DNA from 4 places in the Methylomonas sp. HW2-6 genome. Region 1 is predicted to be linked to each of the others. Evidence: riboswitches for the same ligand, from Rfam matches in the RefSeq annotation. Region 1 holds a riboswitch; each other region holds the start of a gene.
What was found. A riboswitch is a leader RNA that binds a small molecule or an ion and turns the genes downstream of it on or off. The one in region 1 is predicted to bind cyclic di-GMP.

Region 1 (7,288 bases):
ATAAACCAACAGATTGGCATTCGCTGTGCCGGTCGGCAGACTGGGATTTCTCGCGCCGACGGCGCCGGTGTTGTTGGCTTTGCAGTAAATCGCAAATTGCTCGGTGTTGCCGGTATCTCTGAAGCGATAAACTTGGCTGCTTGGGTCGCAAATACGGTCGGTCGGATCAACGTTGGTGGAAGTCACCAGACGATCGATAAAGGTGGCGGCAGCGGTAGCGCCGGAAATGTACAGCACGCGCGTGTTGGCCGGGTCGATGGTCGGGATCGCCGCTTGCGCCGCAGCGCCGAACATTGCTGCGGAGATAGCCGCGCCTAATACTAATTTTTTCATGGTCGTGTCTCGTGTGGGTTAAAGCTGAAAAGCAGGCGGCGGCTTCACCGCCGCCCGTAAAGCGGTTTACTCGGCAACTGCCCATTTACGGCGGGTTGCACGCAACAAGCCCATCAAGCCGGCGCCGAACATCCAGACTGCGCCCGGCAGCGGTACATTGCTAACTGGGAATACTTTGTATTCCAGAGTGTTGCCGGACAACAGCCATTGGCCGGCAGCTTTGGTTACATCGGTACGATTCGCATACCAAAAGTCAGCTTTTTGACCGTATGCAACAGCCGCAGCCGAACCGCCGGTGGTACCCCAGATATTGTCCGGCAAGTTTCCGCCGGAAGCCCATTGACCGGTTTTCGCCGGCTCAGTGTCCGATACCAATTTGCTGACGTTCAACGCAGGATTGTTTTCCAAGCCTACGTTGATTTCCTGAGCGTGGTTGGTAATCACAGTCGCCACGCCGCTAGTTGTTAGCGGAGCATCGTAAGCCGGCAATGGATTGCCTTCTTTTTGGGTAATGAACAATTTCGAAGAACGGCCTACCGCCAATACGTACTGAACGTTAGCTGGGTTGTAAGTTGCGACCGAAGTCATCGCAGTCCAGTTGGCATCGCTGCTCAGATCGCGGCTGATAGTGTAAGTCTCGCTGGAATAGTTGTTGACCAGATCCAACAAAGTGATACCCAAGTCCAGGCTGTAAGTCAGCTTGGAAACGCTGTCGTATGCTTGGAAATATAGTTCGCGGGTCGCATCGGTAGAACCCAATACTGAGATACTCGCGTTAGCCGCACCAGCACCGGCCAACAGAGCCGCCGCAACCAAAGTTTTAGAGAATTTGTTCATTTTTAGCCTCATGTTTTAAAAAACCATAAATACACAAGGTGACAACCCGGCCATCTTGCCTGGCGGCAACATCCGTAGCTTTCCGTCCCCGCCTCGCGACGGGTTTGGCTTTTACACACTTCCTTAGTCTTACCAATGCACCGAGATGGCGCCGCTCTCCCCGCTACCATTTTTGTATCCACCGCCTACTCCCTAACCTCTTCCCTCGCCGCTCCGTCTGCGTGCCGTCCCTGCTCCCTGTCCGATCCGTAACTGTGCGAACCATCGCGCATTCCGGCGCAGTTCCAGTTGCGGCAAATTATTTCAGTTGAAATCGAGGTTTTTCGTTACGCGTCGGTTACAGTTTGATGAAACGTAATACATTTGTATTACACGGCCGCGCGAATCCGGGATTCAGGCCGTGTCTATGCTGTTGTATTGGTTGCTAAATCTTCCTTATCGCTCAGACTCGGCGTAGCGAGCGCAACAAGACAAGCAAGGCTTGCCGGTCTGGTTACACCGCTGCTACAGTGGCTGAACCACTTGGCCCCGCGCCGGCAGACTCAAACCAGAACCTTCCCGCATGACAGAAATCGACCTTTTGCACCAAGCCTTTGCCGGCGCGCAGCCGCCGATCGGCGATTTAGCCGGTCTGGCCTCGGCATTGAACCGTTGGTATCTGCACCATCCGGATTGCAATTTTCTGCATCCCTGCCAAATCGGCGGCCGCCCGGCCCTGGTCTGTCAAGCCGACCTGAGCCGGAGCGAGCCGGCGGCCTTCGCCGAATTGCAAGCCATCGCCGAACGCTATGCGCTGTACCTGAAGGAAGATGCCCGCCGCCACGAGCAAACCTGGGCCGACGCCAACCGCCGCCGCGGCATCGGTCTGGTATTGAGTTTTTGTATCGGCCTCAGCGCGGTCTCGCGTAGCGTCGGCGCCGATGAACTGTTGCCGGTCAACGTGGTGGCCGGCCAGCATTTGCCAAGTCCGCTCGGCGCTAGCGCCAACAGCGGCGATGGCGTGATTCGTTTGCGCCACCGGCATCCGCCGTCAGCGGCGCAAGTTCTCGCCGCCTACAGCCAAAAACAGACGAACGTTCAGGTTAATTCCGCCGCGGCAGCCGACATCGCCGAGTTCCTGCAATCGCTCTACCAAAAAAAATCAGGCGACCCACCCACGGTCAACGCCGATCTGCAAACCATCGCCGACTATTTTTCGCGATATCCGCAGGCAGTAGCGCTGATCGGCGAATTACGCGGCCAAAAAATCGGGTTGGATTACCAGGCCGGCGCTTGGCAAACCGTGGCATTCGGCAACCAATTCGGCATCAGCAGCGTGACGATCCGTTTCGATACCCGCCTCGGCGCGCAATTGCTCGGCGACCCCGGCTGCGACGCTACCCCGGCGTGCAGCATCGCTCCGGCCGACGCTTTATTGCACGAATTGCTGCACGCCAAATTGATGCTGTTGGATAGCGAACACTTCATCGCCGGCGGCGGCTTGGCGCCGGGGCTGTATCCTTTCGAACACGAACATGAAGTGATCGCCGAGGAAAACCGGCTATTTCAGGCCATGAACCAAACCGACGGCCGGGCCCGGCCGATCCGCCACCGCCATAGCGGCGAGTTGCTGCAGGTATCCTGCCCCGCCTGCATTCCGGTAAAACAAGTTGCATCGGGCGAATTAAGCCTGTGAAACCGGCGAAATTCCTGAAGCCCGTTACAAGGCAACGCGTGCAGGCGGTCGTTTGGGGAGACAAAAGTCAAGGCCGGCTCGACGCAGCTCAATAGCCTTGCGCCAAATTGGGCGGTTTCGATCAAGGCGAGTTGAGGCGAGCAATCTTCCGGCGCGGCCGGAGCTGGACCGGAGACGACGGTCGGATTCCGGCGCAACGGATGTCGGTAGCGGTCGGTTGGACCAGTGGGATGCTGAAAAATCCTGGCCGTCGGGTGTGATTTACGATCGGGCCGCGGGAAGGCTGGCATTGCCAGCCTTCCCGGACCAAGCCGATGCCGCCTCAACGGCGACGGTGTACTCCGGCCGAAACCGCACCGGTCACGGCGCAATCATGCCGTTGTGCAGATAGCTTTCTTCGTAACTGAACACGATATCGGCGTCCGGCAACACCAGTGCTTCGTTCTTGCCTTTGTAGTCCAGCCGGAACAGCAAATCCTTGATCAAATTGATTCTGGCCAGTTTTTTGTCGTCGGCTTTGACGATGGTCCACGGCGCCGATAAGTGGTGGGTTCTGGCGAACATGATGTTGCGCGCCTCGCTATAGGCTTGCCAGTGCTTTTGCGCTTCTTTGTCGATCGGGCTGATTTTCCATTGCTTTAACGGGTCTTTTTGGCGTAGACCCAGCCGTTTTTTTTGTTCGCCTTTGCTGATGTCCAGGTAATACTTCAGCAACTTGATGCCGGAGCGCACCAGCAGTTGCTCGTAATGCGAAACCGTTTCGATGAACTCGTGGTATTCGTCGTCGCTGCAAAAACCCATGACCCGCTCCACCCCGGCCCGGTTGTACCAGCTGCGGTTGAACAGCACCAACTCCTGCGCCGCCGGCAGATGTGCGGTATAGCGTTGAAAATACCAGGTACTGTTGTCGCGGTCTGACGGTTTACCCAACGCGACCACCCGGATTTCGCGCGGACTGAGATGCTGGATGATGCGCTTGATGGCGCCGTCCTTGCCGCCGGCGTCGCGGCCTTCGAACAAAATCAAAATCTTGTCGCCGTGCTTGATAATATGATTTTGCAGCTTGACCAGTTCCACCTGCAATTCGTGTAGCACGTCCTTGTAATCGGGTGCCTCGGCCTGTTTTTGGTGTTTTTTGCTCATGTCCGCCGCCTGTTCCGGGTTGAAGGGTTTACTGGAAAATAGCACGCTCCCGGAGTTTTTGCCGAAACCGGGCTAAGTCGAAGCACCGCCGGCAAACAAGCGGTAGGCCGGGTTCCCGGTCTCCTGCCGGTAAAGCAGTTGCAACGCGTTCAGGCATTGTTCGAAATGCACCGCTTCCGCGTCGCCGAGCTGCAAACCGATCAACACCTTGCCGAACGCGGCGCCGTGGTTGCGATAATGAAACAGGCTGATATTCCATTGGCTGCCCAATGCCATCAGGAACTTCAACAAGGCGCCGGGCCGCTCCGGAAATTGCAGGCTGTAAACCCGTTCTTTGACATCGTAGGGTGCATGGCCGCCGACCATGTACCGGATGTGGTCCTTGGCCAACTCGTTACCGGTCATATCGGTCACGGCAAAGCCTTCTGCGGCCAAATGCTCCAGCAATTGCTGCCTGTCGGTCTCGGCGCCGCTACTGCTGATGCCGACGAAGACCTGGGCCATGGCCGGGTCGAAATAGCGGTAATTGAACTCGGTGATGTTGCGTTTACCCAGCGCTTTACAGAATTTCAGGAAACTGCCGGGCGACTCGGGAATGGCCACCGCCAGCAAAATCTCGCGATGCTCGCCGACCTGGGTCCGCTCGGCAACATAGCGCAGCCGGTCGAAATTGATGTTGGCGCCGCTGTCGATCGCGATCAGGGTTTGTTGCTGCAAACCGTTCAGTTCGGCGTATTTTTTCAGGCCGGCCACGGCCAAGGCGCCGGCCGGCTCGGCCACCGAGCGGGTATCGTCGAAAATGTCCTTGATCGCCGCGCAGATTTCGTCGGTGCCGACCGTAACCACCTCGTCGACGAACTGGCGCGCAATCCGAAACGGTTCCGCGCCGATTTGCTTGACCGCGACGCCGTCGGCGAATAGGCCGACCTGCTCCAACACCACCCGCTCACCGGCGCGTAAGGCCTGATTCAGGCAATCGGCATCGTCAGGCTCGACCGCGATGACTTTGATCTCCGGCCGTACGAATTTGACGTAGGCGGCGATGCCGGCAATCAAGCCGCCGCCGCCGACCGGCACGAAGATGGCGTGAATCTCGCCGTTGCGCTGGCGCAAAATTTCCATCGCCACCGTGCCCTGGCCGGCGATTACGTCCGGGTCGTCGTAAGGGTGGATAAAGGTCATGCCTTTCTCGGCGGCCAATTCCATGGCGTGAGCGTAGGCGTCGTCGTAGGAGTCGCCGTGCAACACGGCTTTGGCGCCGCGCGCCTTGACCGATTTGACTTTGATTTCCGGCGTGGTTTTCGGCATCACGATCAAGGCTTTGATGCCGAGCCGTTTCGCCGCCAACGCGACGCCCTGGGCATGGTTGCCGGCCGAGGCGGCGATCACGCCGTTGGCGGTCTGCTCCGGCGTCAACGACGCAATTTTGTTATACGCGCCGCGCAGCTTGAAGGAAAACACCGGCTGCAGGTCCTCGCGCTTCAAATAGACCCGGTTGTTGACCCGCTCGGACAAGGTCGGCGCATAGTCCAGCGGGGTTTCCTCGGCCACGTCGTAAACCCGGGCCCGCAATATTTTTTCTATGTAATTCAGCATCGCTATCCTCGGCGCCAGCATCCTGTCGCGCCGCGCATTCCTGGCCTTAAAAACTGCTGAGCGATCAGCGTTAATCGGGTATTATCCCACACAATGACGGGTTGAAAGCCGTGTCAGGACTCATAAGAGCATAACCATCAGGACCATCACACATGACTCAAGACGAATTAAAAAAACAAGTCGCCGCCGCCGCATTGCAATACCTGAAAAACGTACCGATCATCGGCATGGGCACCGGCTCGACGGTGACGCATTTGATCAACCAACTGGCCGACTGCAACTTCAAAAACGATATCGAAGCCGCCGTGTCCAGCTCGATCAAAACCACCGAGCACCTCAGATCGATCGGAATTAAAGTCATTGAATTGAACGACAGCGGCGACCTGGACATTTATGTCGACGGCGCCGACGAAGTCACTCCGCACCGCAAAATGTTGAAAGGCGGCGGCGGCGCGCTGACCCGCGAGAAAATCATCGCCGGCGCCAGCAAGAAATTCGTCTGCATCGTCGACGAGACCAAGTGCGTCGACGTGATGGGCAAGTTCCCGCTGCCGGTGGAAGTGCTGCCGCTGTCACGCAGCTTCGTCGCCCGCCAATTGGTGAAACTGGGCGGCCAACCGATTCTGCGGATGAACAAGGAAACCGGCCAACCCTACATCACCGACAACGGCTGCGAGATTCTGGACGTGCACAATATGAGCATCGTCGACCCGGTCGGCACCGAACAAGCGATCAACAACATCCCCGGCGTCATCACCAACGGCCTGTTCGCGATGCGCGACGCGGACGTAGTGTTGGTCGGTAAAGGTAGCGAAGTCATCAGTTACTGATTGCCGCCTGTCTAAGCAAGCTTGCCGCCACCGGGCGGCAAGCGTTAGTTGTTCCGCCCTGCCCTCGGCAGGTCATAAAAGACGCCGCTCCGCCGATTTTTTCTGGCTGCTGCGGCCGTTGCCCTCTAAAATAGCCGCCATTTCCGCCGTCAGCCGGTCTCCTCGCCGCTTCGAGCTTTAATTTAGTTTCCAGGATATTCAACATGTCAGACATCGAAATTGCCCAACAAGCAAAAATGCGCCCTATTATCGATTTGGCCGGAGAAAAATTCGCCATCCCAGCCGAACATCTCGACCCATACGGCCATTACAAAGCCAAAATTTCCCTGGAATACGTCAACAGTCTGACCGATAAAGCCGACGGTAAATTGATACTGGTCACCGCCATTTCGCCGACCCCGGCCGGCGAAGGCAAAACCACCACCACGGTCGGTTTGGGCGATGCACTGAATCGCATCGGCAAGAAAACCATCATCTGTTTGCGCGAGCCGTCGCTGGGCCCCTGCTTCGGCGTCAAGGGCGGCGCAGCCGGCGGCGGCTACGCCCAGGTGGTGCCGATGGAAGACATCAACCTGCATTTTACCGGCGACTTCCACGCCATCGGCATCGCCCACAACCTACTGTCGGCGCTGATCGACAACCACATCAACCACGGCAACAAGCTGGACATCGACCCGCGCCGCATCCAATGGAAGCGGGTGATGGACATGAACGACCGCGCCTTGCGCAAGATCGTGGTCGGCATGGGCGGCGCAGCCAACGGCTATCTGCGCGAAGATGGCTTCGACATCGTCGTTGCCTCGGAAGTGATGGCGATTCTGTGCCTCGCCACCAGCCGCGCCGATTTGAAAGAGCGCCTGGGCCGCATCGTCAT
Region 2 (7,288 bases), 2.2 Mb from region 1:
ACCCGCGCCAAGTACCGCTGCTATCTGAATTGGGCCGACGTCCGCACCAAGGAGCGGGCCAACGATTCGGCCATGGCCTATTTATTCGAATTCGCCGACTGCGATTTCGCCGGCCAGCAGTGGGTGCTGCAACAGCTGGCAAGCGCAGAACCGGATTTATTCGAGTACCGCCTGCTACCGGCCGAAGCGGCCGGCGAGCTGGCCGAATTGCCGGCCGACCGCCGTGCTACCGACCTGGCGTTGGCGCATCGCCGCCAAACCCGCAGTCTGCACAGCATCTGGCAAATGAGCAGCTACACCGCGTTGGCGGCGCTGAGCCTGGAGCAGACGCCGGAACTGCCGGAGGATAAAGCCGAAGAAAGCCACGGCCAACCGGCCGGCGATGAAGCCCTGCCGCGCGGCGCCCACACCGGCAACGTGATCCACAGCCTGCTGGAGACTGTGGCGTTTGCCGACTTGGCCGGGCGCCGCGACATCGGCCGCGCCAGCGCCCAAGCCTGCCTGCGCTACGGTCTGCAGTTGGCGCAACCGCAAATTTTGAGCGAGGTGCTGTACCGGGTAACGGCCACACCGCTCAGCGAAGATCCGGGGTTTTGCCTGAAAAATCTGGCGCCGGCGCAGTGCATCAAGGAAATGCCGTTTTACCTGTTCATGCCGGGCCGGGTGGATACCGCCCGCATCAACCGGATCCTGGCCGCCTGTCCGGCCTATCAGGCGCTGGACGCCAAACAAATCAGCGGCTATCTGACCGGCTTCATCGATCTGGTCTGTTGTTACGGCGGCCGCTACTTTGTAATGGACTACAAAACCAACGCCTTGGCGGACTATAGCCAGGCCAGTCTGCTGCAGGCCATGCGCGAACACAATTACGGCCTGCAATATTGGCTGTACAGTCTGGTATTGCACGCATACCTGGACCAACGCCTGCCGGACTACGATTACGCCCGCCATTTCGGCGGCGTCAAATACTTGTTCGTGCGCGGCATGGAGCCCGAGCGGCCGGCAAGCGGCGTGTTCGCCGACCGCCCGGAGCAAGGTCTGCTTGGCGATCTGGCCGATGTGTTCTTCCGTACCTAGCCGATTTTCAGCGCTGCTACGATTTAAAAATCCGATTTTGCCTGTTCTCGTGGTGGCTTGGCGGCGTCGATCCGGCCAGGGACAATCTAAATATGTTAAATCACCCAGGCCGGTATCGGGATTTGCCGATATCAAGCCAAAGAGCCAGCCAATACAATAAGTTACCATTTGCCGCTTAGGGGGTGTTTGGGTTAAATCCCCTAACTTCCGTCGTCCGTTTCATCGCTTGGGCTTGTCGTCATCAGACCAAGCTGGAGCGGACATCCATTCTCTCAATCGCGACTCGAATCTCCCGTCCACCCTTTCCGGCCCCGCCGTTCCTAATATTTCAGCCGCTCGGCTTCCCGCTCCAGCCTGCTGAATCGGCATCTGGTTTTATTTGTTAGGACTGGCATGGTATCTGCTGAACTCCTGTTGTAGCGTTTGCCAGCGTTCTGGTGGCGGCTGTGGCCCGCCCGACCGGTGCGTTAGCAACCGCCGCTCACTAAAGGAATATGCCGTTCGGGGTCCAGCCGTCCGGTTTTCAAGGAGGGAGCACTTCGCCACATCCGCCGCAAGGTGGAGCCGGAAAGCCGCGGATCTCGGCAGCTCGAGACAGCCGGGCCGCCTCTCGTGCGAGAGTCATCGACGGCTTGAGTCGTTCAAGCCGCTTATAGCGTTTATATCTTTCATTTAGGAAAAAAGTATGCAAAAGATCGGATCGAAATCGCTGCGGCTACGCTGCGTACTGGCTGCCGGCGCGCTGGCAATCGCTAACGTGGCAAGTGCGGGCACGCTGAACGGCGGGGTATTCCAAATTTCCTATGACAATCCCGATGATTTGTTGTCGGGCTTGACCTTGGGCGACGGCGCGATCACTTCGTATTATGTCGCCAATTATTTCGACAAGTCGTTGGCGGACAATATGAATGTGTCGCAAATGCTTGGCGTGGCAAACGATACCTACCCGGCGCCTGCGACGCTGTCGTTCGACATCAACCCGTCCAGTTTGGCCGGTACCGGCATTCCGTTCGGTAGCGGCGGCCGCAACAACAAAGCGACCACTTTAACGTGGGGAAGCAGTCAGGACGCGTTGACCAACTCGTCGACCTTTACCGCCAGCGGCGTTGCCGGGCTAAACGGTGTGGTAATGACTCGCGGCAGTTTCACCGGTACGCTGCTATCCGGCGATTACCAATTCGGCTACGTCGCCGCTCGCAATAATGGCGTCAACAGCGGTTGGGCTCTGACCAACAACGTCAGCTTCTCGTCCACCACCTACGATACCCGCAACATCAGCGTCACCACCGACGGCGACAAACTGCTGTTTACCGGCGAACTGTGGTATTCCGCCAGCACCAGCGCCTTCCTGTTCGGCGGCGACGGCGTCAGCCAAGCCGGCCGCGCCGGTACCTTCAGCCTGATTTCTCCGGCTCCGTCTGCGGTTCCGGTGCCGGCAGCGGTCTGGTTGTTCGGTAGCGGTTTGTTCGGCGTGATGGCCTCCACTCGGCGTAAACGCAAAGCCATTCCGGCCTAAGCCGGCTTTCGCACCCGGCCATACCCGGGTGCTTTGTCTTGGCTGGCACCGTTTTTCGAGATTATTTCCCTCAGCATGACTATGAGTATTCATTTAGCTAGATTTTCGGCGCTCCGCTTCGGCTGGGGTATGTTGCTGGTCACGGCGTTGTTATCCCCGGCGGAGGCCGCCACGGTATCCGGCGGCTGGTTGGTCGTGAACTTGGATCGCGACGCGTTGGCCGCCGCCGTGGATATCGACGAAACGCCTGCCCGGTCGATGTACCTGGAAGAGTTTTTCGACGCGCAGGCCTCGCGCAGCCGGAGCTATAGCCAAATTTTGGAAGACCACCTGGTGCCCGGCGTGGCGGAGATTCCCGCAACCGGATTGACGTTTGCCGTTAACGGCAGCTCGGTCACCAACTTAACCAACCGGCGGAGCAAGCCGACGACCATCGACTTCGATCCGGCCGATTTCGAGGCCACGGTGACGGGTGCTATCGGCTTGGCCGGGGTGTTCCGGTTTCGGGTCGATACCGGCTCGGACTTCAATCGCATTTTATCCGGCGATTACACCTTGGAATACGCCGCCGCCAATATCGACCTTGCCAGCGGCCGCTCGGCCTGGAGTCTGTACAACCACGTTTCTTTCCGCTCGCAGTCTTACAACCTGTTCAACGTCGTGATGGGACTCGATTCCGGCCGCTTCAGTCTGTCGGGCGATCTGGGTTTGGGAGAGGGCTACGACCACCTGAACGGCACCCGCGATGCGATTGTCGGCAACTTCAAGCTGCAAACCGCGGTGGTGCCGCTGCCGCCGGCATTCGCGTTGTTCGCGGCCGGCTTGGCCGGGTTCGGTTTTTGCCGCAAGCCAAGAGGACACATGTTATGAAAATCGACCTAGGCCAAGCGGCTAGCACCTGTCCGCTCCGTTGCGCGCCCCCTGCGAAGCGCTTGGTGACAGCGTTGGCGGCTTCGATGCTGACCGCCGGCTGGACGCAGTCCGCGATCGCGAATCAATACAGCCAGGGCGCTTATATCAGTACCCAAGTCAATGTCACCGCCGACGGCAAAAATATCGTCGGCGATGCCGCCAACGAACCGAGTCTGGCGATCAATCCACTGGACCCGGCCAATATGGTGGTTTCCTGGCGCCAGTTCGATTCGGTGGACTCGTCGTTTCGGCAAGGCGGATGGGCTTATACCGCCGATGCCGGTGCGCATTGGCATTTCAACGGCACGATCACACCGGGCGAAGGCCGCAGCAATCCGACCCTGGATGTCGACGCCTTGGGCAATTTTTACTACCAGAGCCTGCATTTCGATCCGAGTTATACCTTTGTCCAAGACATCCAGGTCATCAAATCATTGGACGGTGGCCGCAGTTGGGAAGCGCCGGTGTTCGCTTACGGCCAAGGCGGCGACAAGGCCCAAATGGCCGTGGACCGCAGCGGCGGCACCAGCGACGGCCACGTCTACCTGAATTGGCGCGACTGTCTGGCGGAAAAATGCTTCGTCCGCTCGATCGACAGAGGCGCCAGCTTCCAGCCGCCGCTGGCAATCCCGGAGACCCCGACCTTCGGCACGATGCGGGTCGGCAACGACGGCGAGCTGTATCTGGCTGGCAGACGGGAGCCGCCGGAATTCGACGAGGAACACCAAGACCGTAACCTGCATCACCACCTGTTTTCCCGGTCATTGAATGCCCGCGATCCGGCGCAAACCCCGACCTTCGATACCCGCGAAATCGACTTGGGCGGTCTGGCTCCGCTGTTTTTGTTTAAGCAAAACCCCAACCAATACGGGCCTATCGGCGACGTCCAAGTCGGTGTCGATAGCTCGGCCGGCGCGATGCGCGGCCAGCTTTATGTTTTGGCGACGGTCGATCCGCCGGGGGCGGACAATCTCGACATTACCTTCGTCCGCAGCGGCGACGGCGGCGACACCTGGAGCGCGCCGATACGCATCAACGACGACGCGCAGAGCAAAAATAACTGGAATTGGTTCGGGATGATGGGCGTGGCGCCCAACTCGCGCATCGATGCCGTCTGGTACGACACCCGCGATAGCGGCAATTACAAGGTGTCGCGGCTGTATTACAGCTACTCCTGGGACGGTGGGCAAACCTGGAGCAAAAACGTTCCGGTTAGCCCGGCATTCGACACCACAATCGCTTACCCGCACGGCTCGACCAAGATCGGCGACTATTCCACCTTGGTGTCGGGCAAGGACGGGGCCAGCCTGGCCTACACCGCAACCTATAACGGCGAACAGGACGTGTACTACCTAAACGTGTTTCCGGACTGTAACCAAAACGGCCAATCGGATGTAACCGACATCGAGCGGCGCCGGGTCGGCGACACCAACACCAACCATGTGCCGGACGTGTGCGAGGCCATCACGGTGGCCGGCGATTTTGACGGCGACCGCGATGTCGATCAAGTCGACATTAACCGGATTCTGGCGGCGCGCGGCAGCAAGATCGCCGCCGGCGACCCGCGCGACATCGACCGTAACGGCGTCGTCAACCTTCTCGATGCCCGCAAACTGGTGCAATCCTGTACCCGGCCGAAGTGCGCGACCAACTGAACAAATTTCCACAGACCGCTGACCAGCCCATCAAACATAAGGAGATACCGCAAATGAAAAACCGTTTTAGCCTGACTCTGCTCACTGCGTGGTTATTATCGATATCGGGAACGGCAGGGGCCGCGATCGAATTGAGCCTGGTGCCGATCACGCAGACCGCTTCGTCGCTTAGCGTCGGCGTTTCGATATCCGGCTTGGGTAACGCTGCGGCGCCGTCGTTGGGAGCCTACGATTTGGACCTGGTTTTCGACGGCGATCATTTAGCGTATGTCGGCGCGGTATTCGGCGATCCGGTTTTGGGTAAGGCTTTGGACCTGCTGGATTTGGGTTTGAATCCGTCGGCGGCGGCACTGGCCGGCGCAGGCCGGTTGAATCTGTTCGAATTGTCTCTGGATAGTGCGGCGACACTAAACCAATTGCAGGCGGACAGTTTCATCCTGGCTGTGCTCAATTTCGATTTTCTGATGGCCGGTAGCAGCCAATTGAGCCTGAACATCAACGCCCTAGGGGATGCCAACGGCGATCCGTTGCAGGCCGCCGCGACGCCGATCGCTGTCACTTCCGTACCCTTGCCGCCGGCTTTTGCCTTGATGGCCGCCGGCTTGGGCTTATTGTACCGGCGCCGCGCTTAGTGCCGTTTCGACTCGGCCGCATCTCGATATTCCTTTATCTTGCCGCTGCGGTGTCGTGTGCATTACCCGAGGGTGTTATTCGACCGGCCGTGCTGTGAAAGGCAAGTATCGGCGGATAGGCGCCGCGTTTACCCGTCAGGAGGAGATCAAAATGTTGGGATCGATTCGCCGCGCGACCGTGCGTGGGCTCTGCTTTGTCATACTGCTGCCGGCAAACGCGCAATCCGGTTTTACCCTGTTTGAAAGCGGCCAAGTCCGGCCGTTGGCGCTGTCGCCGGACGGCAAGTTACTGTTTGCCTTGAACAAGCCGGATAACCGGCTGGAATTGTTCCGGGTCGGCGACCGCAGTGCAGTGCCGTTGGGATCGGTCCAGGTCGGGTTGGAGCCGGTCGCCTTGGCGGTCAGGAACGACAAGGAAATCTGGGTCGTCAACCATCTATCCGATAGCGTCAGTATCGTCAATCTGGACGAGAACGGCAGCGGCCGAGTGACCCGGACCCTGTTGGTTGGGGACGAGCCGCGCGACATCGTTTTTGCCGGTCCCGGCAAATCCCGCGCCTTCGTTACGACCGGCGATGTCGATAAAAACGACTTGAGTTTGCTGTTGGCAAGCAAAAATACGGCGGCGGCCATCGGCGATCCGAAAGATTTGGATTACGACGGCACGATCACCGCCCAGGATGCCCGTAAGTTGATTTCGCTGTGTAGCCTGGAGCGTTGCGCGCTGAATTGAAGCGCAGGTGCCGGAGCTACTGGTCATCCAGTGGTGAGGCTCGGCCTGATCACTCTGGAATCGGAATCAACGGATATTCGGCGCCGCTGTGCGACCGGCGGTAGCGGCCGGGGCTGGTGCCCAGGCAGCGTTTGAAGGCGCGGCTGAACGACGATAGCGAGTCGTAGCCGCAGCGGCTGGCGACTTTCTCGACCGTCATGCCGCTTTCGCTGAGCCAGTCGGCGGCGATCTGCATCCGCCAGCGCGTCAGATACTCCATCGGCGGCAATTGGAAATGGCGGTCGAATTTTTGGATCAATGCGGTTTTCGACAAACCGACCTGGGCGCACAGCCCGTTCAAAGTCCAATCCCGCCACGGCTCTTGGTGAATCAGAGCCAAAGCCTTTTCCAGCCGGGCGTCCGCCATGGCGCCGAACACGCCGCCCCGAACCGAACCGGACTCGATGCAGTGGCGCACCGCCAACAGGAAAATGCCGTCGCACAGGCGTTCGATCACGGCAAAGCTGCCGAAGCGGCCGCTGTCGGATTCGGCCGTGATCAATTCGATCAATTGCGCCAGAATCGGCCCGGCCTGCCGCTGCCTGACCACGATCTCGGTCGGCAAGGTCCGCCAGACCGGCAACGGCGCAACCCCTGGTTCGATCAGGCCGCAGACCATGCCGCTGTCGCCTTGCGGCCAGTGCGCGGTGCGGGCGCCGGGCAAATCCGGCCTCACGTCGCTCGGGCTGTAACTGAGATAGTGCTTGCGGGCGTGCGGCAAAAA
Region 3 (7,288 bases), 380 kb from region 1:
GAAAAAGTGCTGGCCAATTTGCAAGCGTTTTTCGCCGGCCGGACGCCACCGGACCGGGTGGTGTGAGGCCGGCGGCGCGGCACGTCCGACCCCGACCGCCGGTGGCTGAGATCAGACCGATTATTCGCTTCGGCGTTTTTTCAGACCCAAGATACCGATCACGCCGGCCAGAAACGACCACACCGCGGCCGGCAGCGGTACCGGCGAGGCTTCCAGATGGTTATCCATCCGCACGTCGGCGTATAAACCTTCGGTCTGGCCGGCCGCCAATTCGAAGCCGAACAGGCCGCTAGTGCCGGCTCGTGACACGTTCAGGTCATTGAACGCGGTATCGACCCGGTCGGCACCTTGCCACAGGCCGTCACCGTTAAAGAAATCGATCGCCACGGAACTGGAATCGGTGGCCGAGCCGGCCGCCGCGCTGAGCAGATAATCCAGACGCAAATTGATGGCGTAGCGATCGCTGCCGTTATTGCGAAACTCCAAGCCGTACCAACCCAAATGGTGCGCATCCAGGGTACCGTTCGCCAAGGTGCCGCTGGCGGCAAAGGTGTAATTGAAATCGCCGCCGGTCGACAACTCAGGATTGTTGGCGAGCACCGAGCCGACGCCGTTGATTTGCACTTGCGAATATTCGTCGCCGGGATTGGCCGGAGCGTCGATCTGCTGGAAATAGCCGACGATCTCCAGGCCGGACAGATCCCCCGGATTGCTCAGGTTGACGATGCTCTCAATACTGTAACTTAACGCTGCGGAACTGTTGAAACTTGTAGCGGCAGTCGCCGTACCCGCGGTAAACAGCCCCAACCCTGCCAGCCATACCAGAACGGCTCTGTGTTTTATTGAAGTTTGCATAAGTTAATCTCTACTTGACTTTTGTGTCCGGAAATCCCGCGCGACTCGGCGTCGCGCGGGCCGGTGTTTTCGATACGGCATTCAGCCGCTCAGTGCGCCAACAACTGGTCGAACGGCAACAGCGGGTCGACTGAACCATTGGCACCGACGGCCGGGACGACTAATACTTCGTCTTGCGCCAGATCGGCTTGCAACGGATTGCCGGATACAACAGCTTCATGGTTACCGTCGTGGCCGTTCGGCACGATCACCTCCGGATGGTCAAACGGCGCCTTTTCATAGCGCACCCGGTCGTCAGTGAACGATTTCAGGTACGCGATCAATTTGGCCCGGTTAGCCGGCGAATTGATCGACGACGAGATGGTACCGACCTGCTCGTGCAAAATATCGTTGTGGAAATTACCTTGCCGGCCATAAAACTCGATCACCTGTTCCAGCGTTGCCATACTGCCGTTATGCATGTACGGCCCGGTCAGCTCGATATTACGCAGGGTTGGAACTTTAAAGGCCGCCTTGACTGCCACGCCCAGATTTGCGGCATTGGCTTCGTTGCGTGCCGAGCTGGGCGACGGAATGAAAGCTGTGGCCGGATCCGCACAGTTTTGATTGCGCGACACACCCTCCCGACTGCCGTCCGCCTGGATACCTTCCACTGCGGTAAAGTAATAAGGCTCGGAAACGTCGGTATTAATCGCAATCGCGGTGATGAAATCGCAAGCGCGAATATCCTTAACCAGACGATCCTTGATCCCGGCGGGACGGTCCTGCAAATACTGAAGGTACTGAGCGGCAAAGGATAGCGGATTGCCGAAATCGTCGAGACCGCCAACTCCTCGGTCGCCATTCGGATCGGCAACACCGGTGTTGATGTACCCCAAGTCCATCAGCAAAGGCATGCCGTCGCTACTGAAATCCCGGGTTACCGGATTGACATATTGGGTCATGCCGGCTGCTCGCGCGCCGCCGGAAGGACCGAACGCATCCGGTCCGTACGAAATTGGTGTCGCTGCCAAACCAAAGGTTTTGCCGGGCTCGGGCTTTAACAACGCCGCATTGGTAGCGACCGCGGCCAGACTCAAGCTCGGGCCGGCATGACACAAATTACAATGATTGTTGAAAAACAAGTTGCCGCCGTCTTTCAGCGCTTGGCGCTTGGCCTCGGTCTCGGCCGGCGTGGCGCCGACAATATTGGTCCAGGTCGGGCGCAGACTGGCATCCACCGGGCTCAAATCGAAAGGCGATTGATCCGCCACCAAGGTCGACTGGTAAAGCTGGAGCGCCAAGCCGAAGAACATCGGGAAATTGGCCTCCATTTGGTTGTAGGCGGTTTGTCCCGGTGGAGCACCGAACGGGCCGATGCCGCTATAAGACCAGTATTTGGTATTGAAAGCCTGCATGATCAGATTTTTATAGGTCGTATTCAGACCGGGCTTCAGATTTCCGATGCTGCTCAAGCTATAGGGGCCCAACACACTGTCTTCGTGGTGCACCTTCTGATGTTGCAAGGCTTGGCGTCCCAACAGCTTGCGGCCGATATCGGCCCATGTCCGCTGCCTGCAGCTCATTTCGGTATCGCTCAAACCCGGCGCCGTCGCCAACGATGCTAAAGACGAGTTTTCCAGATGCAGCTTTTCTTTAACCACCGAGCGCGAATTGAGTTTGACCCAAACCCCGGCATTCGAGTCGCGTTCACCCCAGGGACTGCTACCGTTAAAGATATTGTTGGCCCGCCCGTCCCAGAAATTGCGGTGGTTGAACACCGCATTGATTACAGTCGGCGCATTCCGCGGCTCCACCCGCCGGGTACCGGTTTGGTTAACGTGAAATACCGCATCGACGCTACGCGAACATTGGTCGGCACTGCCGCTGAAACGCGAAGCGCCTTTGAAGTCGCCGCTAAAGGTACCGGACGACGCCACCACATCATCGGTGGTAAAGGTCACGGCGCTGAATTTATCGGCCGGATCGGACAGCCGGTGCAACGGAAAGTCTTGCGAACGCAAGGTATGATTGGGGCCGCCACCGCCCGACGCCAACGTATCGAACGTCTGCCCGCTGGCTTTGCTGCTCTTGGCGCCGGGATTCAGCTGATTTTTGACCCGGGCGTCGGCCCCGGCGTGAAAATGGCAAGACCCGCAGGCCATGCCGTCGCTACCGACGCTCATATCCCAAAATAAGGCCTTGCCCAACGCAATCGCTGCCGCCTTATTCACCACGATCGGGCTGGAACCGTCCAACAAACCCGGCACCGGCGGCACCGGTACCCGCTGTAACGATACCGGAACCGGTCCGTGGGCCGCCACCGGCAGCGCCGCCAGCGAAGCGATCGCTATTAAAAAGATTCTCGGAAATACCTTCATACCTGCCTCGTAAAACCCGCTATTCACCCGGCGCCGCATCTGCTTTGGCCCCGGTCTGGGAGTCGGATAAAGACTGAACCTGCGCATGCCTTCGATTGCATCCGTTCAGTCGAAACCAAAGAAATCAGGGCCGGCCCCAACCTAGACAACCCCGGGAACCGACCACTAAATTATTGTGAGCGCCAGCTAATCGGGACAACATCGGACATAAGGCATTTGGACCTTGTTACCCGAGCACGCCCCATTCGGCAAAGCGGATAGGCTGGCGCTGTAAGCTAGACCGGTTTTTTTCGACCTAGCGCGGTAAAACCCAATAGAGCCGAACCGAACATCCAGACAGCTCCGGGCAACGGCACCGCACTGACTCCGGTATTGTTGATGGTCAACATATAGTTTTGGCCTGCACCGATTCCGCAATTTTGACCATTGGCATTATCATCCGGGCAACTACCCGCCCAGCCGATCAAGTAATAACCGGCTTTCAAGCCCTGCAGGGTCAACATCGCCTCGCCGGCACTCAGGGTCGCGAAACCGGTGTAGACGTAGGGTGAATCTTGGTTGACGTTGGTGAGTGCCGTACCATTCAGCGGATCGCTGGCACCGCCGCCGTATTGACCGACATTTCCGGGGTTGGTGGCACCCGCGAGCAGACCTTGAATCTTATCGCCATCGCCGTTAGTGAAGGAGTAGCCGGCATTGGCATAACCGATCCATCCGTCATGGCCGCGGACTATGTTTCCGCCGCCGCCTTCACCCAGCCAGCCGTTGCTGCCCTGAGTCAAATCGGCGCCGGGCACACCCAGCAATCCCGTGCCGCCCAGACCAGGAGGCGCGACGTAACCGGCGACACCGCCATCGTAAGGCCCGCGCACCTGACTCCAGGCATGTCCGTAACCGCTGCCGTCGGCGGCACCGGTAACCATGGGCGCGGTTCCGCTGGTCCAGATCGAAAATCCCGGATAGTTCATCGGTGCCGTGCCGCCGTTTTGTTTCAGATTGACCGTGACATCGAATCGAGTACCCGCGGCGACGTCGGCGTCATCGCCGACCTGAAAAATCCTGAAGGGTGGCGTATGGGTCCAACCGTAGTTAAAACCGGTTCCGTAGTCAGCCCAAGCCCTTTTCGGCGCCTTGCCGGATACGCTAGCGCTGTCGCCAGCGTCGATAACACCCAGACTGGCCGGACTAATAGCGGCGGCCTGTCCGGAATAAGCGGCCATAACGCTGGCGCCGAGCGCAGCCAGAATTGCGCGGCGTAAGCTCTGTTGATTAATGCCTATCATATTGATGCCTCAATAACTGATTCGAAGTGAAGAAATTGCATAATTGCCTAGTCCAGGGCAGTCAGGCCGTCTCGCCGTGAGACCCCTGAATTTCCGTCTCCTCCTCGCGGCAGGTTCGGCTTTTTCCCGGAGGTGATATCGCGTCCGTTATCACTCGAATGAGAAAGCACAATTTGTACCTATTTTTTTTAATTAATTTTCAATAAGTTACAATCAATCCAGCCAAGACTTGCGGATTTTGCCGCAGTATTGGCCGTCTGCGGCAACGCCTTGGTCAGCACGACAAATCAACACTAATACCTCATTAAATTCATTAACTTATTAAACATTCACAGCAAAAAAACGGTTACCAGCCGATCCGGCATCGGTAGCGCGGTGCAGCCGGAAAACAGCTGGGTAACGACGACTAACCGCCCGGCAGGCCTAAGCTGCAACGCATACTCTAGTCCGTTGTTTTAACTAATGAATTACCCATAGACACCGTTTGTGTAAGTCCGGTTGGCCAACCCCAAGTCGCCTGCAAATGCATAAAAAACACACATACTGTGTGATTTCACTTAGCGTGTGCGCGATATCACATAATTTGGATTTACCCGGCACCTGCATCCGGGCAACAGCGCGAGTCCGGTACCGCCACTACCGGACGATCGGATACCGAGATCCACACCCGCGAAAACCGCGCAATCCTTAGGTTTTCAGTCGCGCCGCCTAACACTGGAAAACTCGCGGAAACGATAGTCGATAGCAAACCGCCGATTTTCCCGTACAAGCCGATCGCCAGACAAAAAAACGCCAAAATTTTGATTTATAAAGGATTTATATAAAAGAGGCATGGCTATTGCTATCCGCAACTATCAATTGACCGCCCGGTCCGAGGTAGCCGCACCGCTGCCTTGTACACCATCGGCTCAATCGCATGGCCTGAACAACGACGGATAACATTATGAAAATACGCTATAAACGCGCGCTGGCATTCTCGGCTGCGCTCGGCATCGGAACCATTGTGACGCCACCCCCGGAAGCGCCATTTACCGGCCACGGCAACCCGGAAGTTTTAAGCCGGTTGTACCAGCGCTGGAAATATGCTCACGAACAATCCTCCAGCCCGGACAACTTGCAAATCGGCTTGAGCTATTCCAAGGCATTGTCCGCACGCTTCAGCCCGGCCGCCGGCCACCTTCAACTGAATCTGCGCACCGGGCGCTTGCAGGCAACGGTATCGGGTTTACCGGAAACCGGCCAATACGAACTTTGGTTGCTGGACAATCATAAGCAGTCTCGGCAAGGATTGCGCGTCGGCCAACTGGAGCCGGCGGCGGGCCGCCATGGTTTGACGCTGCAACTCGACCCGCAGCGAATGCGGAACTTTACGCTTGACGGCGCGGCAATCGTCCTAGCCGGAACCTCTCCCGAAAACGGCGGCCTGCTGTTCGGCTCGCCCAACCTGCTGCAGCGGCTTTATTTCACCGAGCACGACTGGCCGGGCGCGAACCTGGCTGCCGCCGGCGGCGAGATCGCCGCGAATCGCCTGCCGTTCGAATTCTTACTGCCGAAGACCGCTCAAGCCGGCAATTTCGGGAGCGAACCACAGTTAGCGCAGCTGATAGCCCGCGGCCAAAAAATATTTACAGAAGAGACTTTCGGCGGCAACGGACGTACCTGCGCCACCTGCCACCGGCCGGATAACAATCACACGATCGACCCGAGTTACATCGCCAAGTTACCGAAAAGCGACCCGCTGTTCGTCGCCGAAACCCGGCCGGAATTGGCCGATCTGGAAAAGCCGGCACTAGTGCGCCAGTTTGCCTTGTTCGTCGCCCACGCCGACGGCTTCGACCGGCCGCCGGTGATGCGCAGTTCTCCCCATCTGTTGGGCATGGCCAATACCCTCACCTTCGAGCGTGCAGTAAATCCTGGTTACGGCAACGGCGAGTTTCCGCAGGACGAAGAATACTTCAAACGCCACGATGACGAAGCGCAGCAATCCGGCAGGCACACCGAAGCCATAGGCTGGTCCGGCGACGGCGCCCCGGACGGCGGCTCCTTGCGTGACTTCGCCAAAGGCGCGATCAAGCAGCACATGCCGAAAACATTGATCCGGGCCGAAAACATCGATTTCAGATTACCCAGCGAAGACGAACTCGACGCCTTGGAAGCCTATATGCTGTCATTGGGGCGTAGCGGCGAATTGAATCTGGCCAATATGTATTTCAAATCGCCTTTGGTGCAAAACGGCCTGATGTTGTTCAATACCAAGAACAATCCGAAAGCGGCCGACGGCTCGGTGATTTTCGGCGCCACGGCAAACTGTAACGGCTGCCATTCCAATGCCGGCGGCATCAGTTCGACCACCAATGCCAATCCGACCCGCGATACCGGTGTGGAACGAATGCGCGACCAATTGCACCATTTGGCCGACCCGACGCTGGCCTATGACGGCGGCTTCGGTCAGATCCAACAAAACGACTGCGGCCCGAATTATGACGAAGTCTGTTTTAGCGACGGCAGTGTTGCGCCGAGCGGTACTACCTCGCGGCCAGCAGGACACCATGGCTTGAACCGCTTTAATACGCCGTCCTTGGTCGAAGCGGCCGACACCGCACCGTTCTTTCACAACAACGGCGTAACGACGCTGGAAGAAAGCGTCGCCTACTACAGCTCCGATGCCTTCAACAGCTCGCCCGGCGCATTTACCTCTAGTAAAGCGAATCGGCAAGGCAAATTGGATTCGTCGCAAGTAATAGCCGTAGCAATGTTCCTCCGTACGATCAATGTGCTGGAAAATATCCG
Region 4 (7,288 bases), 1.5 Mb from region 1:
CACGCCGGCCAACCGCCCGAGCCAGAAGTCATGAAGGCTTTTCTGCGCCAAACCTTGCCCGATTACATGGTGCCGCTGGCGGTGCTGGCACTCGATACCCTGCCGATGACGCCGGGCGGCAAAATTGACCGTAAGGCACTGGCACAGCAAGCCGAGAGTTGGCTGGCCGGGCGCGGGGATTTCAGCCCGCCGCGCGGCCAACTCGAACAACAACTGGCCGAGATTTGGCGGCAGCTGTTGAACGTCGAGCGGGTCGGCGTGAACGACAATTTTTTTGAGTTGGGCGGCCACTCCTTGCTGACCGTGCAACTGATCAGCCGGATTAACGCCATTCTCCCCGACAGCTCACTGAATCTTGCCGATATTTTCAAATATCCGACGATAAAAGCCTTGACCGATTATCTAGAGCGCCCGCTGGAAAAACTGACCAATTCAGCGTATTTGCTTAATCTGCGCTCGGGGATTCCGACGTTTATCGTGCCGGGCATGCCCGGCTTGAGCGACGGCTATTTCGAACTGGCGGAGTGCCTGAAGCGGGAAGGGCCGGTTTACGGCTTGCAAATGAAAGGCTATAGCGACGAGCCGCCGGCGACGACGGTCGAGGACATGGCCGCGCACAATATCGCCCAGATCGAACGCGTCTGGCCGCAAGGGCGGATCAATTTGTACGCGCACAGTTACGGCGGCACCGTGGTCTACGAAATGCTGCGCCAGTTGCAAGATTCGGCCTACGAAATCGGCGAAGTGGTGTTGATCGATAGCGGTTTGTTGCTGCGGCAAAGCAGCGTGGACAAGGCCTCGGTCAAGGCATTCTGTAACTTCATGCTGACGAACGCCGGTATTTCGCCCGAGCCCTATCGCGGCGCGATCGCCGAAATTTTAAAAACCAAGCCCTACGCGGAGTGGAAAGACTGCTTTGCGTCATTATTGGCGGACATCATTCCGAATCTGGACGCCGGGCATTTTCGGAAAATCTGGCAAGTGACCGAGGCTTCGATTACCGCCCGTTACCGTTACACCGCCAAGTTGCCGTATCGGGTGACGCTGGTGATCGCGGAAGGCAGTAAAGGTTGGTTGGCGGCCAACGAGTGGAACGATTATTTTCAAGCCGTCAATGTGATCAAGGCCAAGGGCGAACACTTCTCGGTGGTCAAGCAGCCGTATTGCGCGGCGTGGTTGCGAGAGCTGAATCCCGAAGCGGCGGCTCAGTCGTCAATGCTCGCCGCGCCGCCGCTGGTCGAGCCGGACCAGACTAGCAGTCTGCTGAGCGTCAGAGGCTTGGAGAAACACTATGGCGAAGTGGCGGCGGTTGCCGGCGTCAGTTTCGAGCTGCAAGCTGGGACCTGCTTTGGCTTGCTGGGGCCGAACGGCGCCGGCAAAACCTCCACGCTGGAAATGCTGGAGGGCATACTCAAACCGAGCAAAGGCGACATCCTGTTTCGCGGCAAACCGATCGATAGACGCTACAGCCAGCACATCGGGATTCAGTTTCAACATACCGCCTTGCCGGAAACCTTGACGGTGAAGGAATGCTTGCAACTGTTTCAGAAACTGTACCCGCGTAGTCTGCCGCTCGACGACATTATCGAGGCCTGCGCGCTAGGGGACTACATCAACCGCGATTCCCGCAAGCTGTCCGGCGGCCAGCGGCAACGCTTGTTGCTGGGCATCGCCTTGATCAACGATCCGGACATTTTGTTTCTGGACGAACCGACTACCGGTCTGGACCCGCAATCGCGCCACAACTTCTGGAGCTTGATTCGGGACATCAAACAGCGCGGCAAGACCATCGTCCTGACCACGCATTACATGGAGGAAGCCGAGCAGCTTTGCGACGAAATCGCCATCATGGATCAAGGCCGAATTATCGTGCAGGACACGCCGGAGAACTTATTGCAGGAATATTTCGACGGCGTGCTGATCCGTCTGCCGCGGGCCAGCGGGCTGGCGGAGCTTCCAGGCTTGCCGTTCGCGGTGAGTGCCGGCGCCGAAACGGTGGAGTTCGTCACCGCCAATGTGGAAGCGGCGATCTCCCAACTGACTCGACTGAATATCTCGTTGGAAGGTTTGACGGTCGCCACGCCGAATCTGGAAAACCTGTTTCTTAAATTAACCGGCCACTCATTGAGAAGTTGAGATGAAGCATTTTTTGGCACTGCTAACAGCCCGCAATATCGAATTGATCCGCGACAAAGCCACCTGGGTCTGGAATTTCGTGTTTCCGGTGGTGTTGATCGTCGGCATCGCGGCGATATTCGACGACAAGGATACCGCGCTGTTCAAAGTGGGCGTGGTCGGCGAGGCCAGCGCGCAGATCAGCGCGTTCAAGGCCACCCAATATTTGCAGTTCATCGACTACCCCGAGCTGGATAAGGCGCTAGCCAAACTGCAGCACCATCAGTTGGACATGGTGATCCGGGGCGGTTCGGAAAGCGGTTACTGGATCAACGACAGTGCCGCGCAAGGCTACTTGTTGGAAAAAATCCTACTGGCCGGCGATCAAGCCATTACCTGGAAAAAGCAAGTGGTTTCCGGGCGGCAGGTGCGCTACCTAGACTGGGTTTTGCCCGGCATTCTAGCGATCAATATCATGCACAGCAGTCTGTTCGGCGTCGGTTTCACCATCGTCAGATACCGTAAAAACGGCGTGCTTAAACGCTTGAAAGCCTCACCGGTCAACGCCTTCGAATTCCTGTCGGCGCAAGTCGTCAGCCGGTTGGCGATGTTGATGCTGGCGATCGTGCTGCAATTTGTGGCGATGCACGCCTTGTTCGACTTTTTAGTCCAGGGTGCTTTTGCGCTGTTGGCGCTGATTGCGGTACTCGGTTCGGTAACCCTGATCAGCCTCGGCCTGTTGATGGCGAGTAGAACGAGTAGCGAAGAATTGGCCTTGGGCATCCTCAACCTGCTGACCTTGCCGATGATTTTGCTTTCCGGGGTCTGGTTTTCGCTGGAAGGCGCGCCGGCGCTGTTGCAGAACCTGACGCTGATTTTCCCGCTGACCCACATGCTGCAAGCCGCGCGCGCCGTGATGATAGACGGTGCCGGATTAAGCGATATTGCGCCGGCGTTGTTGACGCTCTCGGCAATGACGCTGCTGTTTCTGACCAGCGCTGCGCTGCGCTTCAGATGGGTGGAAGAGTAGCACCCGGAATCGCGTCAGTTCCGGCGGCGGCGCGGGATTTCACGCGGCGATTGCGTGAGATAACTTAGTTTTCGAGGACCGGCGCCGGATTCGCCGTGCCAAGCCTTGTTATTCCAGGCGAATCAGATTTGGCCTAGTGTTTGCTCGTCGCTAATTGATTCGAAAACCCGACTTTAATCTGCCTTCGCGGCCTTTCCGTTGCAGCGTCGCTACGCCGCAACTCCGCCTGCGTTTTGTGAGGAGATCGTCGGGAGCTCGAGTTATTGGAAGGAATTGCTGGAAGCTCAGGAAGTAATCGTTCGCGGAAGCAGCGATGCCGCAAGGATTGCGGCGCAACGCCACACCCGCCGCGAGGCGGAGCCGGAAAGCCACGGGTCTTGGAACAAGACGGCCGGGTTACCGGCGGGCAAGGTTTGCCGATAGACACGGCGTCGGCCGCGTCGATTTACAAACTTGGAACCCGCCGCATAACTTAACCATCGATAAATCTACAAGGAAAAACCATGTATCTATTTAAAAAACATAGCCACAAATTGGCCTCGGCCGGCGTTCTGGCAATCGGTCTATTCGGCGGACTGTTGACAACAACCGATGCCAACGCGGCTCTTGTTAGCGGCGTGGCGAATTTAACAATCGACAATTCCGCCTTTACTTCGGCTGTACCGGGTAGCGAAGGTTGGTATATCGCTAATTTCTGGGATAAAAACCATAACGCCACGCCGATCACTCTGGATACAACCGGAGGTGTCGCGCTGAGCCAGACCGGAACCTTTAGCGTGTCGTTGGCGGTCAATACCAATACCTCGACCATCAACTACGGGGCCGCTCGCAAGCAACAAGCCACGACGATGGACGCCGGCAACACCGCGGCCGGTCAAATCGGCTTGAGCGGTGCTTTCCGGATGGAGCCGGCGGCTGGCGGCACCTATCTCAATCCCGCCGATTTCTTTTTGAAAAAAACCGCCGGTCAATGGGACATCTATACCTACAGCAGCGGCTTTGGCCAACCGGCACTGTTCCGTTTGGTCAATGCCTCGGAATCGGTTAACGCCAACGGCGAGTTATCGCTGAGCGGCGACGTGTATTTCACGGCTCAATCCTTTTCCTGGAACTTGCTGTTGAATGGTAGCCAGTCGGTCAAGCTGGGTACTTTCAGTCTGGCGCCATCGGCAGTGCCGGTACCGGCGGCCGTTTGGCTATTCGGCAGCGGATTGTTGGGGCTATTGGGTTCAGCGCGCGGAAAAATCAGATTGTCCGCCTAAGCCGCCAGCCGGCACCGTCGTCGATCTGCCCGGCAATATCGGCGGTGCCGATCCAATTTATCCCAGCCGCCAGTTACACCGGTTCAATCCCGGCGTCGGATGTAGCGCCGAGCGTTGAACGCTTTCGCCAGCAATGGCGCGGGCGCCTGGGATTTTCAGTTAGGGCCGGTATTGAAATCACCTCTAAATCAAGGAAACAAAATGAAATCTTTAAACGTTGTCGTGATCGCCGCATCGCTGCTCGCGACATCCGCGCACGCCGCCACCGTGGCCGGCGGTTCGTTGATCCTCAACCTGGACCGGAACGCGTTCGCAGCCGGAATCGACTTGGATAACACGCCGGCGCCGTCGATTTATGTAGAAGAGTATTTCGACGCTTCGGCGGCTTCGAAAACATTTGCGCAGTTGCGCGACTCCAACACGCCGGTCGATCTCACGAACTATACGGCGAACGAAATCTCCGCAATCGGCCTTGAGTTCACCGTGAACGGCGCAAGCGTCGCACCCAATCCGACCAATCGGCACAACAGCCCGACGACTTTTAGCTTCGATCCCAATAACATCGCCGCCACCGCGACCGGAAACATCGGCTTGGCCGGCGGGATGCGTTATCGAGTCGATGTCGATCCACCGACCAACAGAGTCTTAATGGCCGATATGATCCTGGCATATAACCCGGCGGAGCAGCAAAAAACGCCGGAAAGTTCGGCGTGGGTAATCTATAACCAAGTCGGTTTTTCGGCCGTCGCTTTCGAATTGTTCGACGTGACAACGCAGTTAAACGGCAATGTTCTGACCTTGAACGGCAGTTTGGGGTATGGCTGGGGCTTCGATCATCTGGGCGCCGAAGTCGCTAGAGCCGCCAACGCCCGCATCGGCACCTTCAGTTTTCAAACCACGGTAGTCCCGCTGCCTGCCGCCGTCTGGATGTTCCTGAGCGGCGCACTCGGATTGGGCGCGGCCGGCTATCGGAAAAAAGCCGCTTGATGCGGATGTCGATAAACGAACGGCTGGGTTATTCCGAGTCGTTCATCGGCGTTGTTACGGCCTGAGCGACACTGTCAGCCGATGTTGAGAATTTTCCGCGAATGGTTGTCGAAAAGTTCCCAATTAGAACCTAGGTTTGTGGGGATGCTGAGGCCTTTTTCCGTTGCTTGAACCGGTAGGAGTCGTTGCCAGTTTCAAGGATGCCGCCGTGATGAGTAATACGGTCTGGCAAGCATAAAAAACCCGCGAAGCCAGACCCTTTCGCAGGGTTTGATACGTCTTCGGTATTTCCGGGGCCTATTGGCCCGCGCTCCAAGCCTCGCTGAGCACCTCGGCTTGTTTTAAACACAATTCAACCGCTTCATCGGCTTTATCCGGCGGATACTTCCAGCGCCGCAAAGCCCTTCTGACCAGATTCCGCAATCGGGCCCGCACACTGTCACGCTTGGCCCAATCGACGGTGGTGCTGTTGCGCAATTGCTCGGTAATGTATTTGGCCAGTTCGCGCAGGTTGTTATCGCCCAGCTCACGTACCGCCGATTCATTTTGAATCAAAGCCCGGTAAAAGGCGATTTCGTCCGGATTTAACCCCAGTTTTTCGGCTTGCGCCCAATCCGCCTGCATGTCCTTGGCGATGGCTATCAGCTCTTCGATGACCTGCGCGGTTTCGATGGCGCGGTTATGGTATTTGCGCAACGATTCCAGAATGCGCTCGGAATATTTTTTCTCGGAGACCACATCGGTTTTCATGCGGGCTTTCACTTCATCGCGCAGCAAGCGCTCCAACAAATCCACCGCCAGATTTTTTTCCTTCAGCTTTGCGACATCATCCATAAACTCTGGCGACAGCAAGCCAATATTCGGCTTGTCCAAACCCACCAAACTGAAAATATCGTCCACACCCTCAGCGACTATCGCGTTATCGATGATCTGCTTCAGCGCCGAATTTTTCTCTTCATCGCTGCGGCGTTTATCCACCGTGGTAAATTTGCTAATCGCCGCTTTGACCGCACTGAAAAACGCGATTTCCTTTTTCAGCGGCTCGACTTCGTCCAGCGTCGAGCACAAGGTATAGGCACTGCTCAACGCGGTCATCACATCCAAAAAGCGCTTTTTACCGTCCAGTTCGCCACTCGCGCCTTGCAAACTTAAAATATGATTCATCGCGCCGGGCAACAGCTGCAAAGCCTGGGTTTCAAACGCGCTGTAATCAAAGCCCTGCATCATGCCCTGCACAATATCCAGTTTTTCCAGTAGCAGCGCATAGGCCTCGTGCGTATCGAACGTGGGAGCGCCTTTGCCTTTGGAATCGGTATAGGTTTTCAGCGCCTGCTTCAGCTCGCTGGCGATGCCGATATAGTCCACCACCAAACCGCCGGGCTTGTCTTTAAATACCCGATTCACCCGTGCAATCGCCTGCATCAGGTTATGGCCTTTCATCGGCTTGTCGATATACATGGTATGGCAACACGGCGCATCAAAACCCGTCAGCCACATATCGCGGACAATCACCAATTGCAGCGGGTCGCCCGCGTCTTTAAAGCGTTTTTCAAACAGCTTTTTGGTGGTTTTGCTATAGATATGCGGCTGCAACTTGGCATGGTCAGAGGCCGAACCGGTCATGACAATTTTGATCGCCCCCTTGTTGGGGTCGGCATCGTGCCATTCGGGCTTAAGCGCCACGATGGCGTTATACAGCTCCACACAAATATCCCGGCTCATGCACACCATCATGGCTTTGCCCGGCATACTGGCAATGCGAGTTTCAAAATGACTCACCAAATCCTTAGCCACCTGTTCCACTCGCGGCGCACTGCCGACCAGCTTTTCCAAGGCCGCCCATTTGGATTTGGTATTTTCGCGGCTGGCGATGTCTTCTTCGTCTTCGATAACC

Region 2: it holds a riboswitch for cyclic di-GMP, as region 1 does, so the genes downstream of both, ACH518_RS05465 (PEP-CTERM sorting domain-containing protein) here and ACH518_RS15635 (hypothetical protein) in region 1, are expected to answer to the same signal.
Region 3: it holds a riboswitch for cyclic di-GMP, as region 1 does, so the genes downstream of both, ACH518_RS17360 (hypothetical protein) here and ACH518_RS15635 (hypothetical protein) in region 1, are expected to answer to the same signal.
Region 4: it holds a riboswitch for cyclic di-GMP, as region 1 does, so the genes downstream of both, ACH518_RS08790 (hypothetical protein) here and ACH518_RS15635 (hypothetical protein) in region 1, are expected to answer to the same signal.

The regions. Positions count from the first base shown of each region.
Region 1 is NZ_CP184124.1:3,232,129-3,239,416, forward strand. It holds gene ACH518_RS15630 (hypothetical protein) at 1-333, opposite strand, end outside; gene ACH518_RS15635 (hypothetical protein) at 400-1,170, opposite strand; cyclic di-GMP riboswitch class I at 1,208-1,289, opposite strand; gene ACH518_RS15640 (hypothetical protein) at 1,733-2,845, shown strand; gene ppk2 (polyphosphate kinase 2) at 3,206-3,988, opposite strand; gene ilvA (threonine ammonia-lyase, biosynthetic) at 4,061-5,584, opposite strand; gene rpiA (ribose-5-phosphate isomerase RpiA) at 5,737-6,414, shown strand; gene ACH518_RS15660 (hypothetical protein) at 6,404-6,619, opposite strand; gene ACH518_RS15665 (formate--tetrahydrofolate ligase) at 6,618-7,288, shown strand, end outside.
Region 2 is NZ_CP184124.1:956,949-964,236, forward strand. It holds gene recB (exodeoxyribonuclease V subunit beta) at 1-1,077, shown strand, start outside; cyclic di-GMP riboswitch class I at 1,609-1,688, shown strand; gene ACH518_RS05465 (PEP-CTERM sorting domain-containing protein) at 1,763-2,593, shown strand; gene ACH518_RS05470 (hypothetical protein) at 2,675-3,463, shown strand; gene ACH518_RS05475 (hypothetical protein) at 3,460-5,160, shown strand; gene ACH518_RS05480 (hypothetical protein) at 5,214-5,792, shown strand; gene ACH518_RS05485 (YncE family protein) at 5,944-6,525, shown strand; gene ACH518_RS05490 (AraC family transcriptional regulator) at 6,575-7,288, opposite strand, start outside.
Region 3 is NZ_CP184124.1:3,614,105-3,621,392, forward strand. It holds gene ACH518_RS17345 (2-hydroxyacid dehydrogenase) at 1-66, shown strand, start outside; gene ACH518_RS17350 (hypothetical protein) at 121-855, opposite strand; gene ACH518_RS17355 (cytochrome c peroxidase) at 945-3,215, opposite strand; gene ACH518_RS17360 (hypothetical protein) at 3,491-4,498, opposite strand; cyclic di-GMP riboswitch class I at 4,552-4,628, opposite strand; gene ACH518_RS17365 (hypothetical protein) at 5,442-7,288, shown strand, end outside.
Region 4 is NZ_CP184124.1:1,687,546-1,694,833, forward strand. It holds gene ACH518_RS08780 (amino acid adenylation domain-containing protein) at 1-2,136, shown strand, start outside; gene ACH518_RS08785 (ABC transporter permease) at 2,138-3,145, shown strand; cyclic di-GMP riboswitch class I at 3,473-3,549, shown strand; gene ACH518_RS08790 (hypothetical protein) at 3,649-4,407, shown strand; gene ACH518_RS08795 (VPLPA-CTERM sorting domain-containing protein) at 4,609-5,394, shown strand; gene ACH518_RS08800 (type I restriction endonuclease subunit R) at 5,692-7,288, opposite strand, start outside.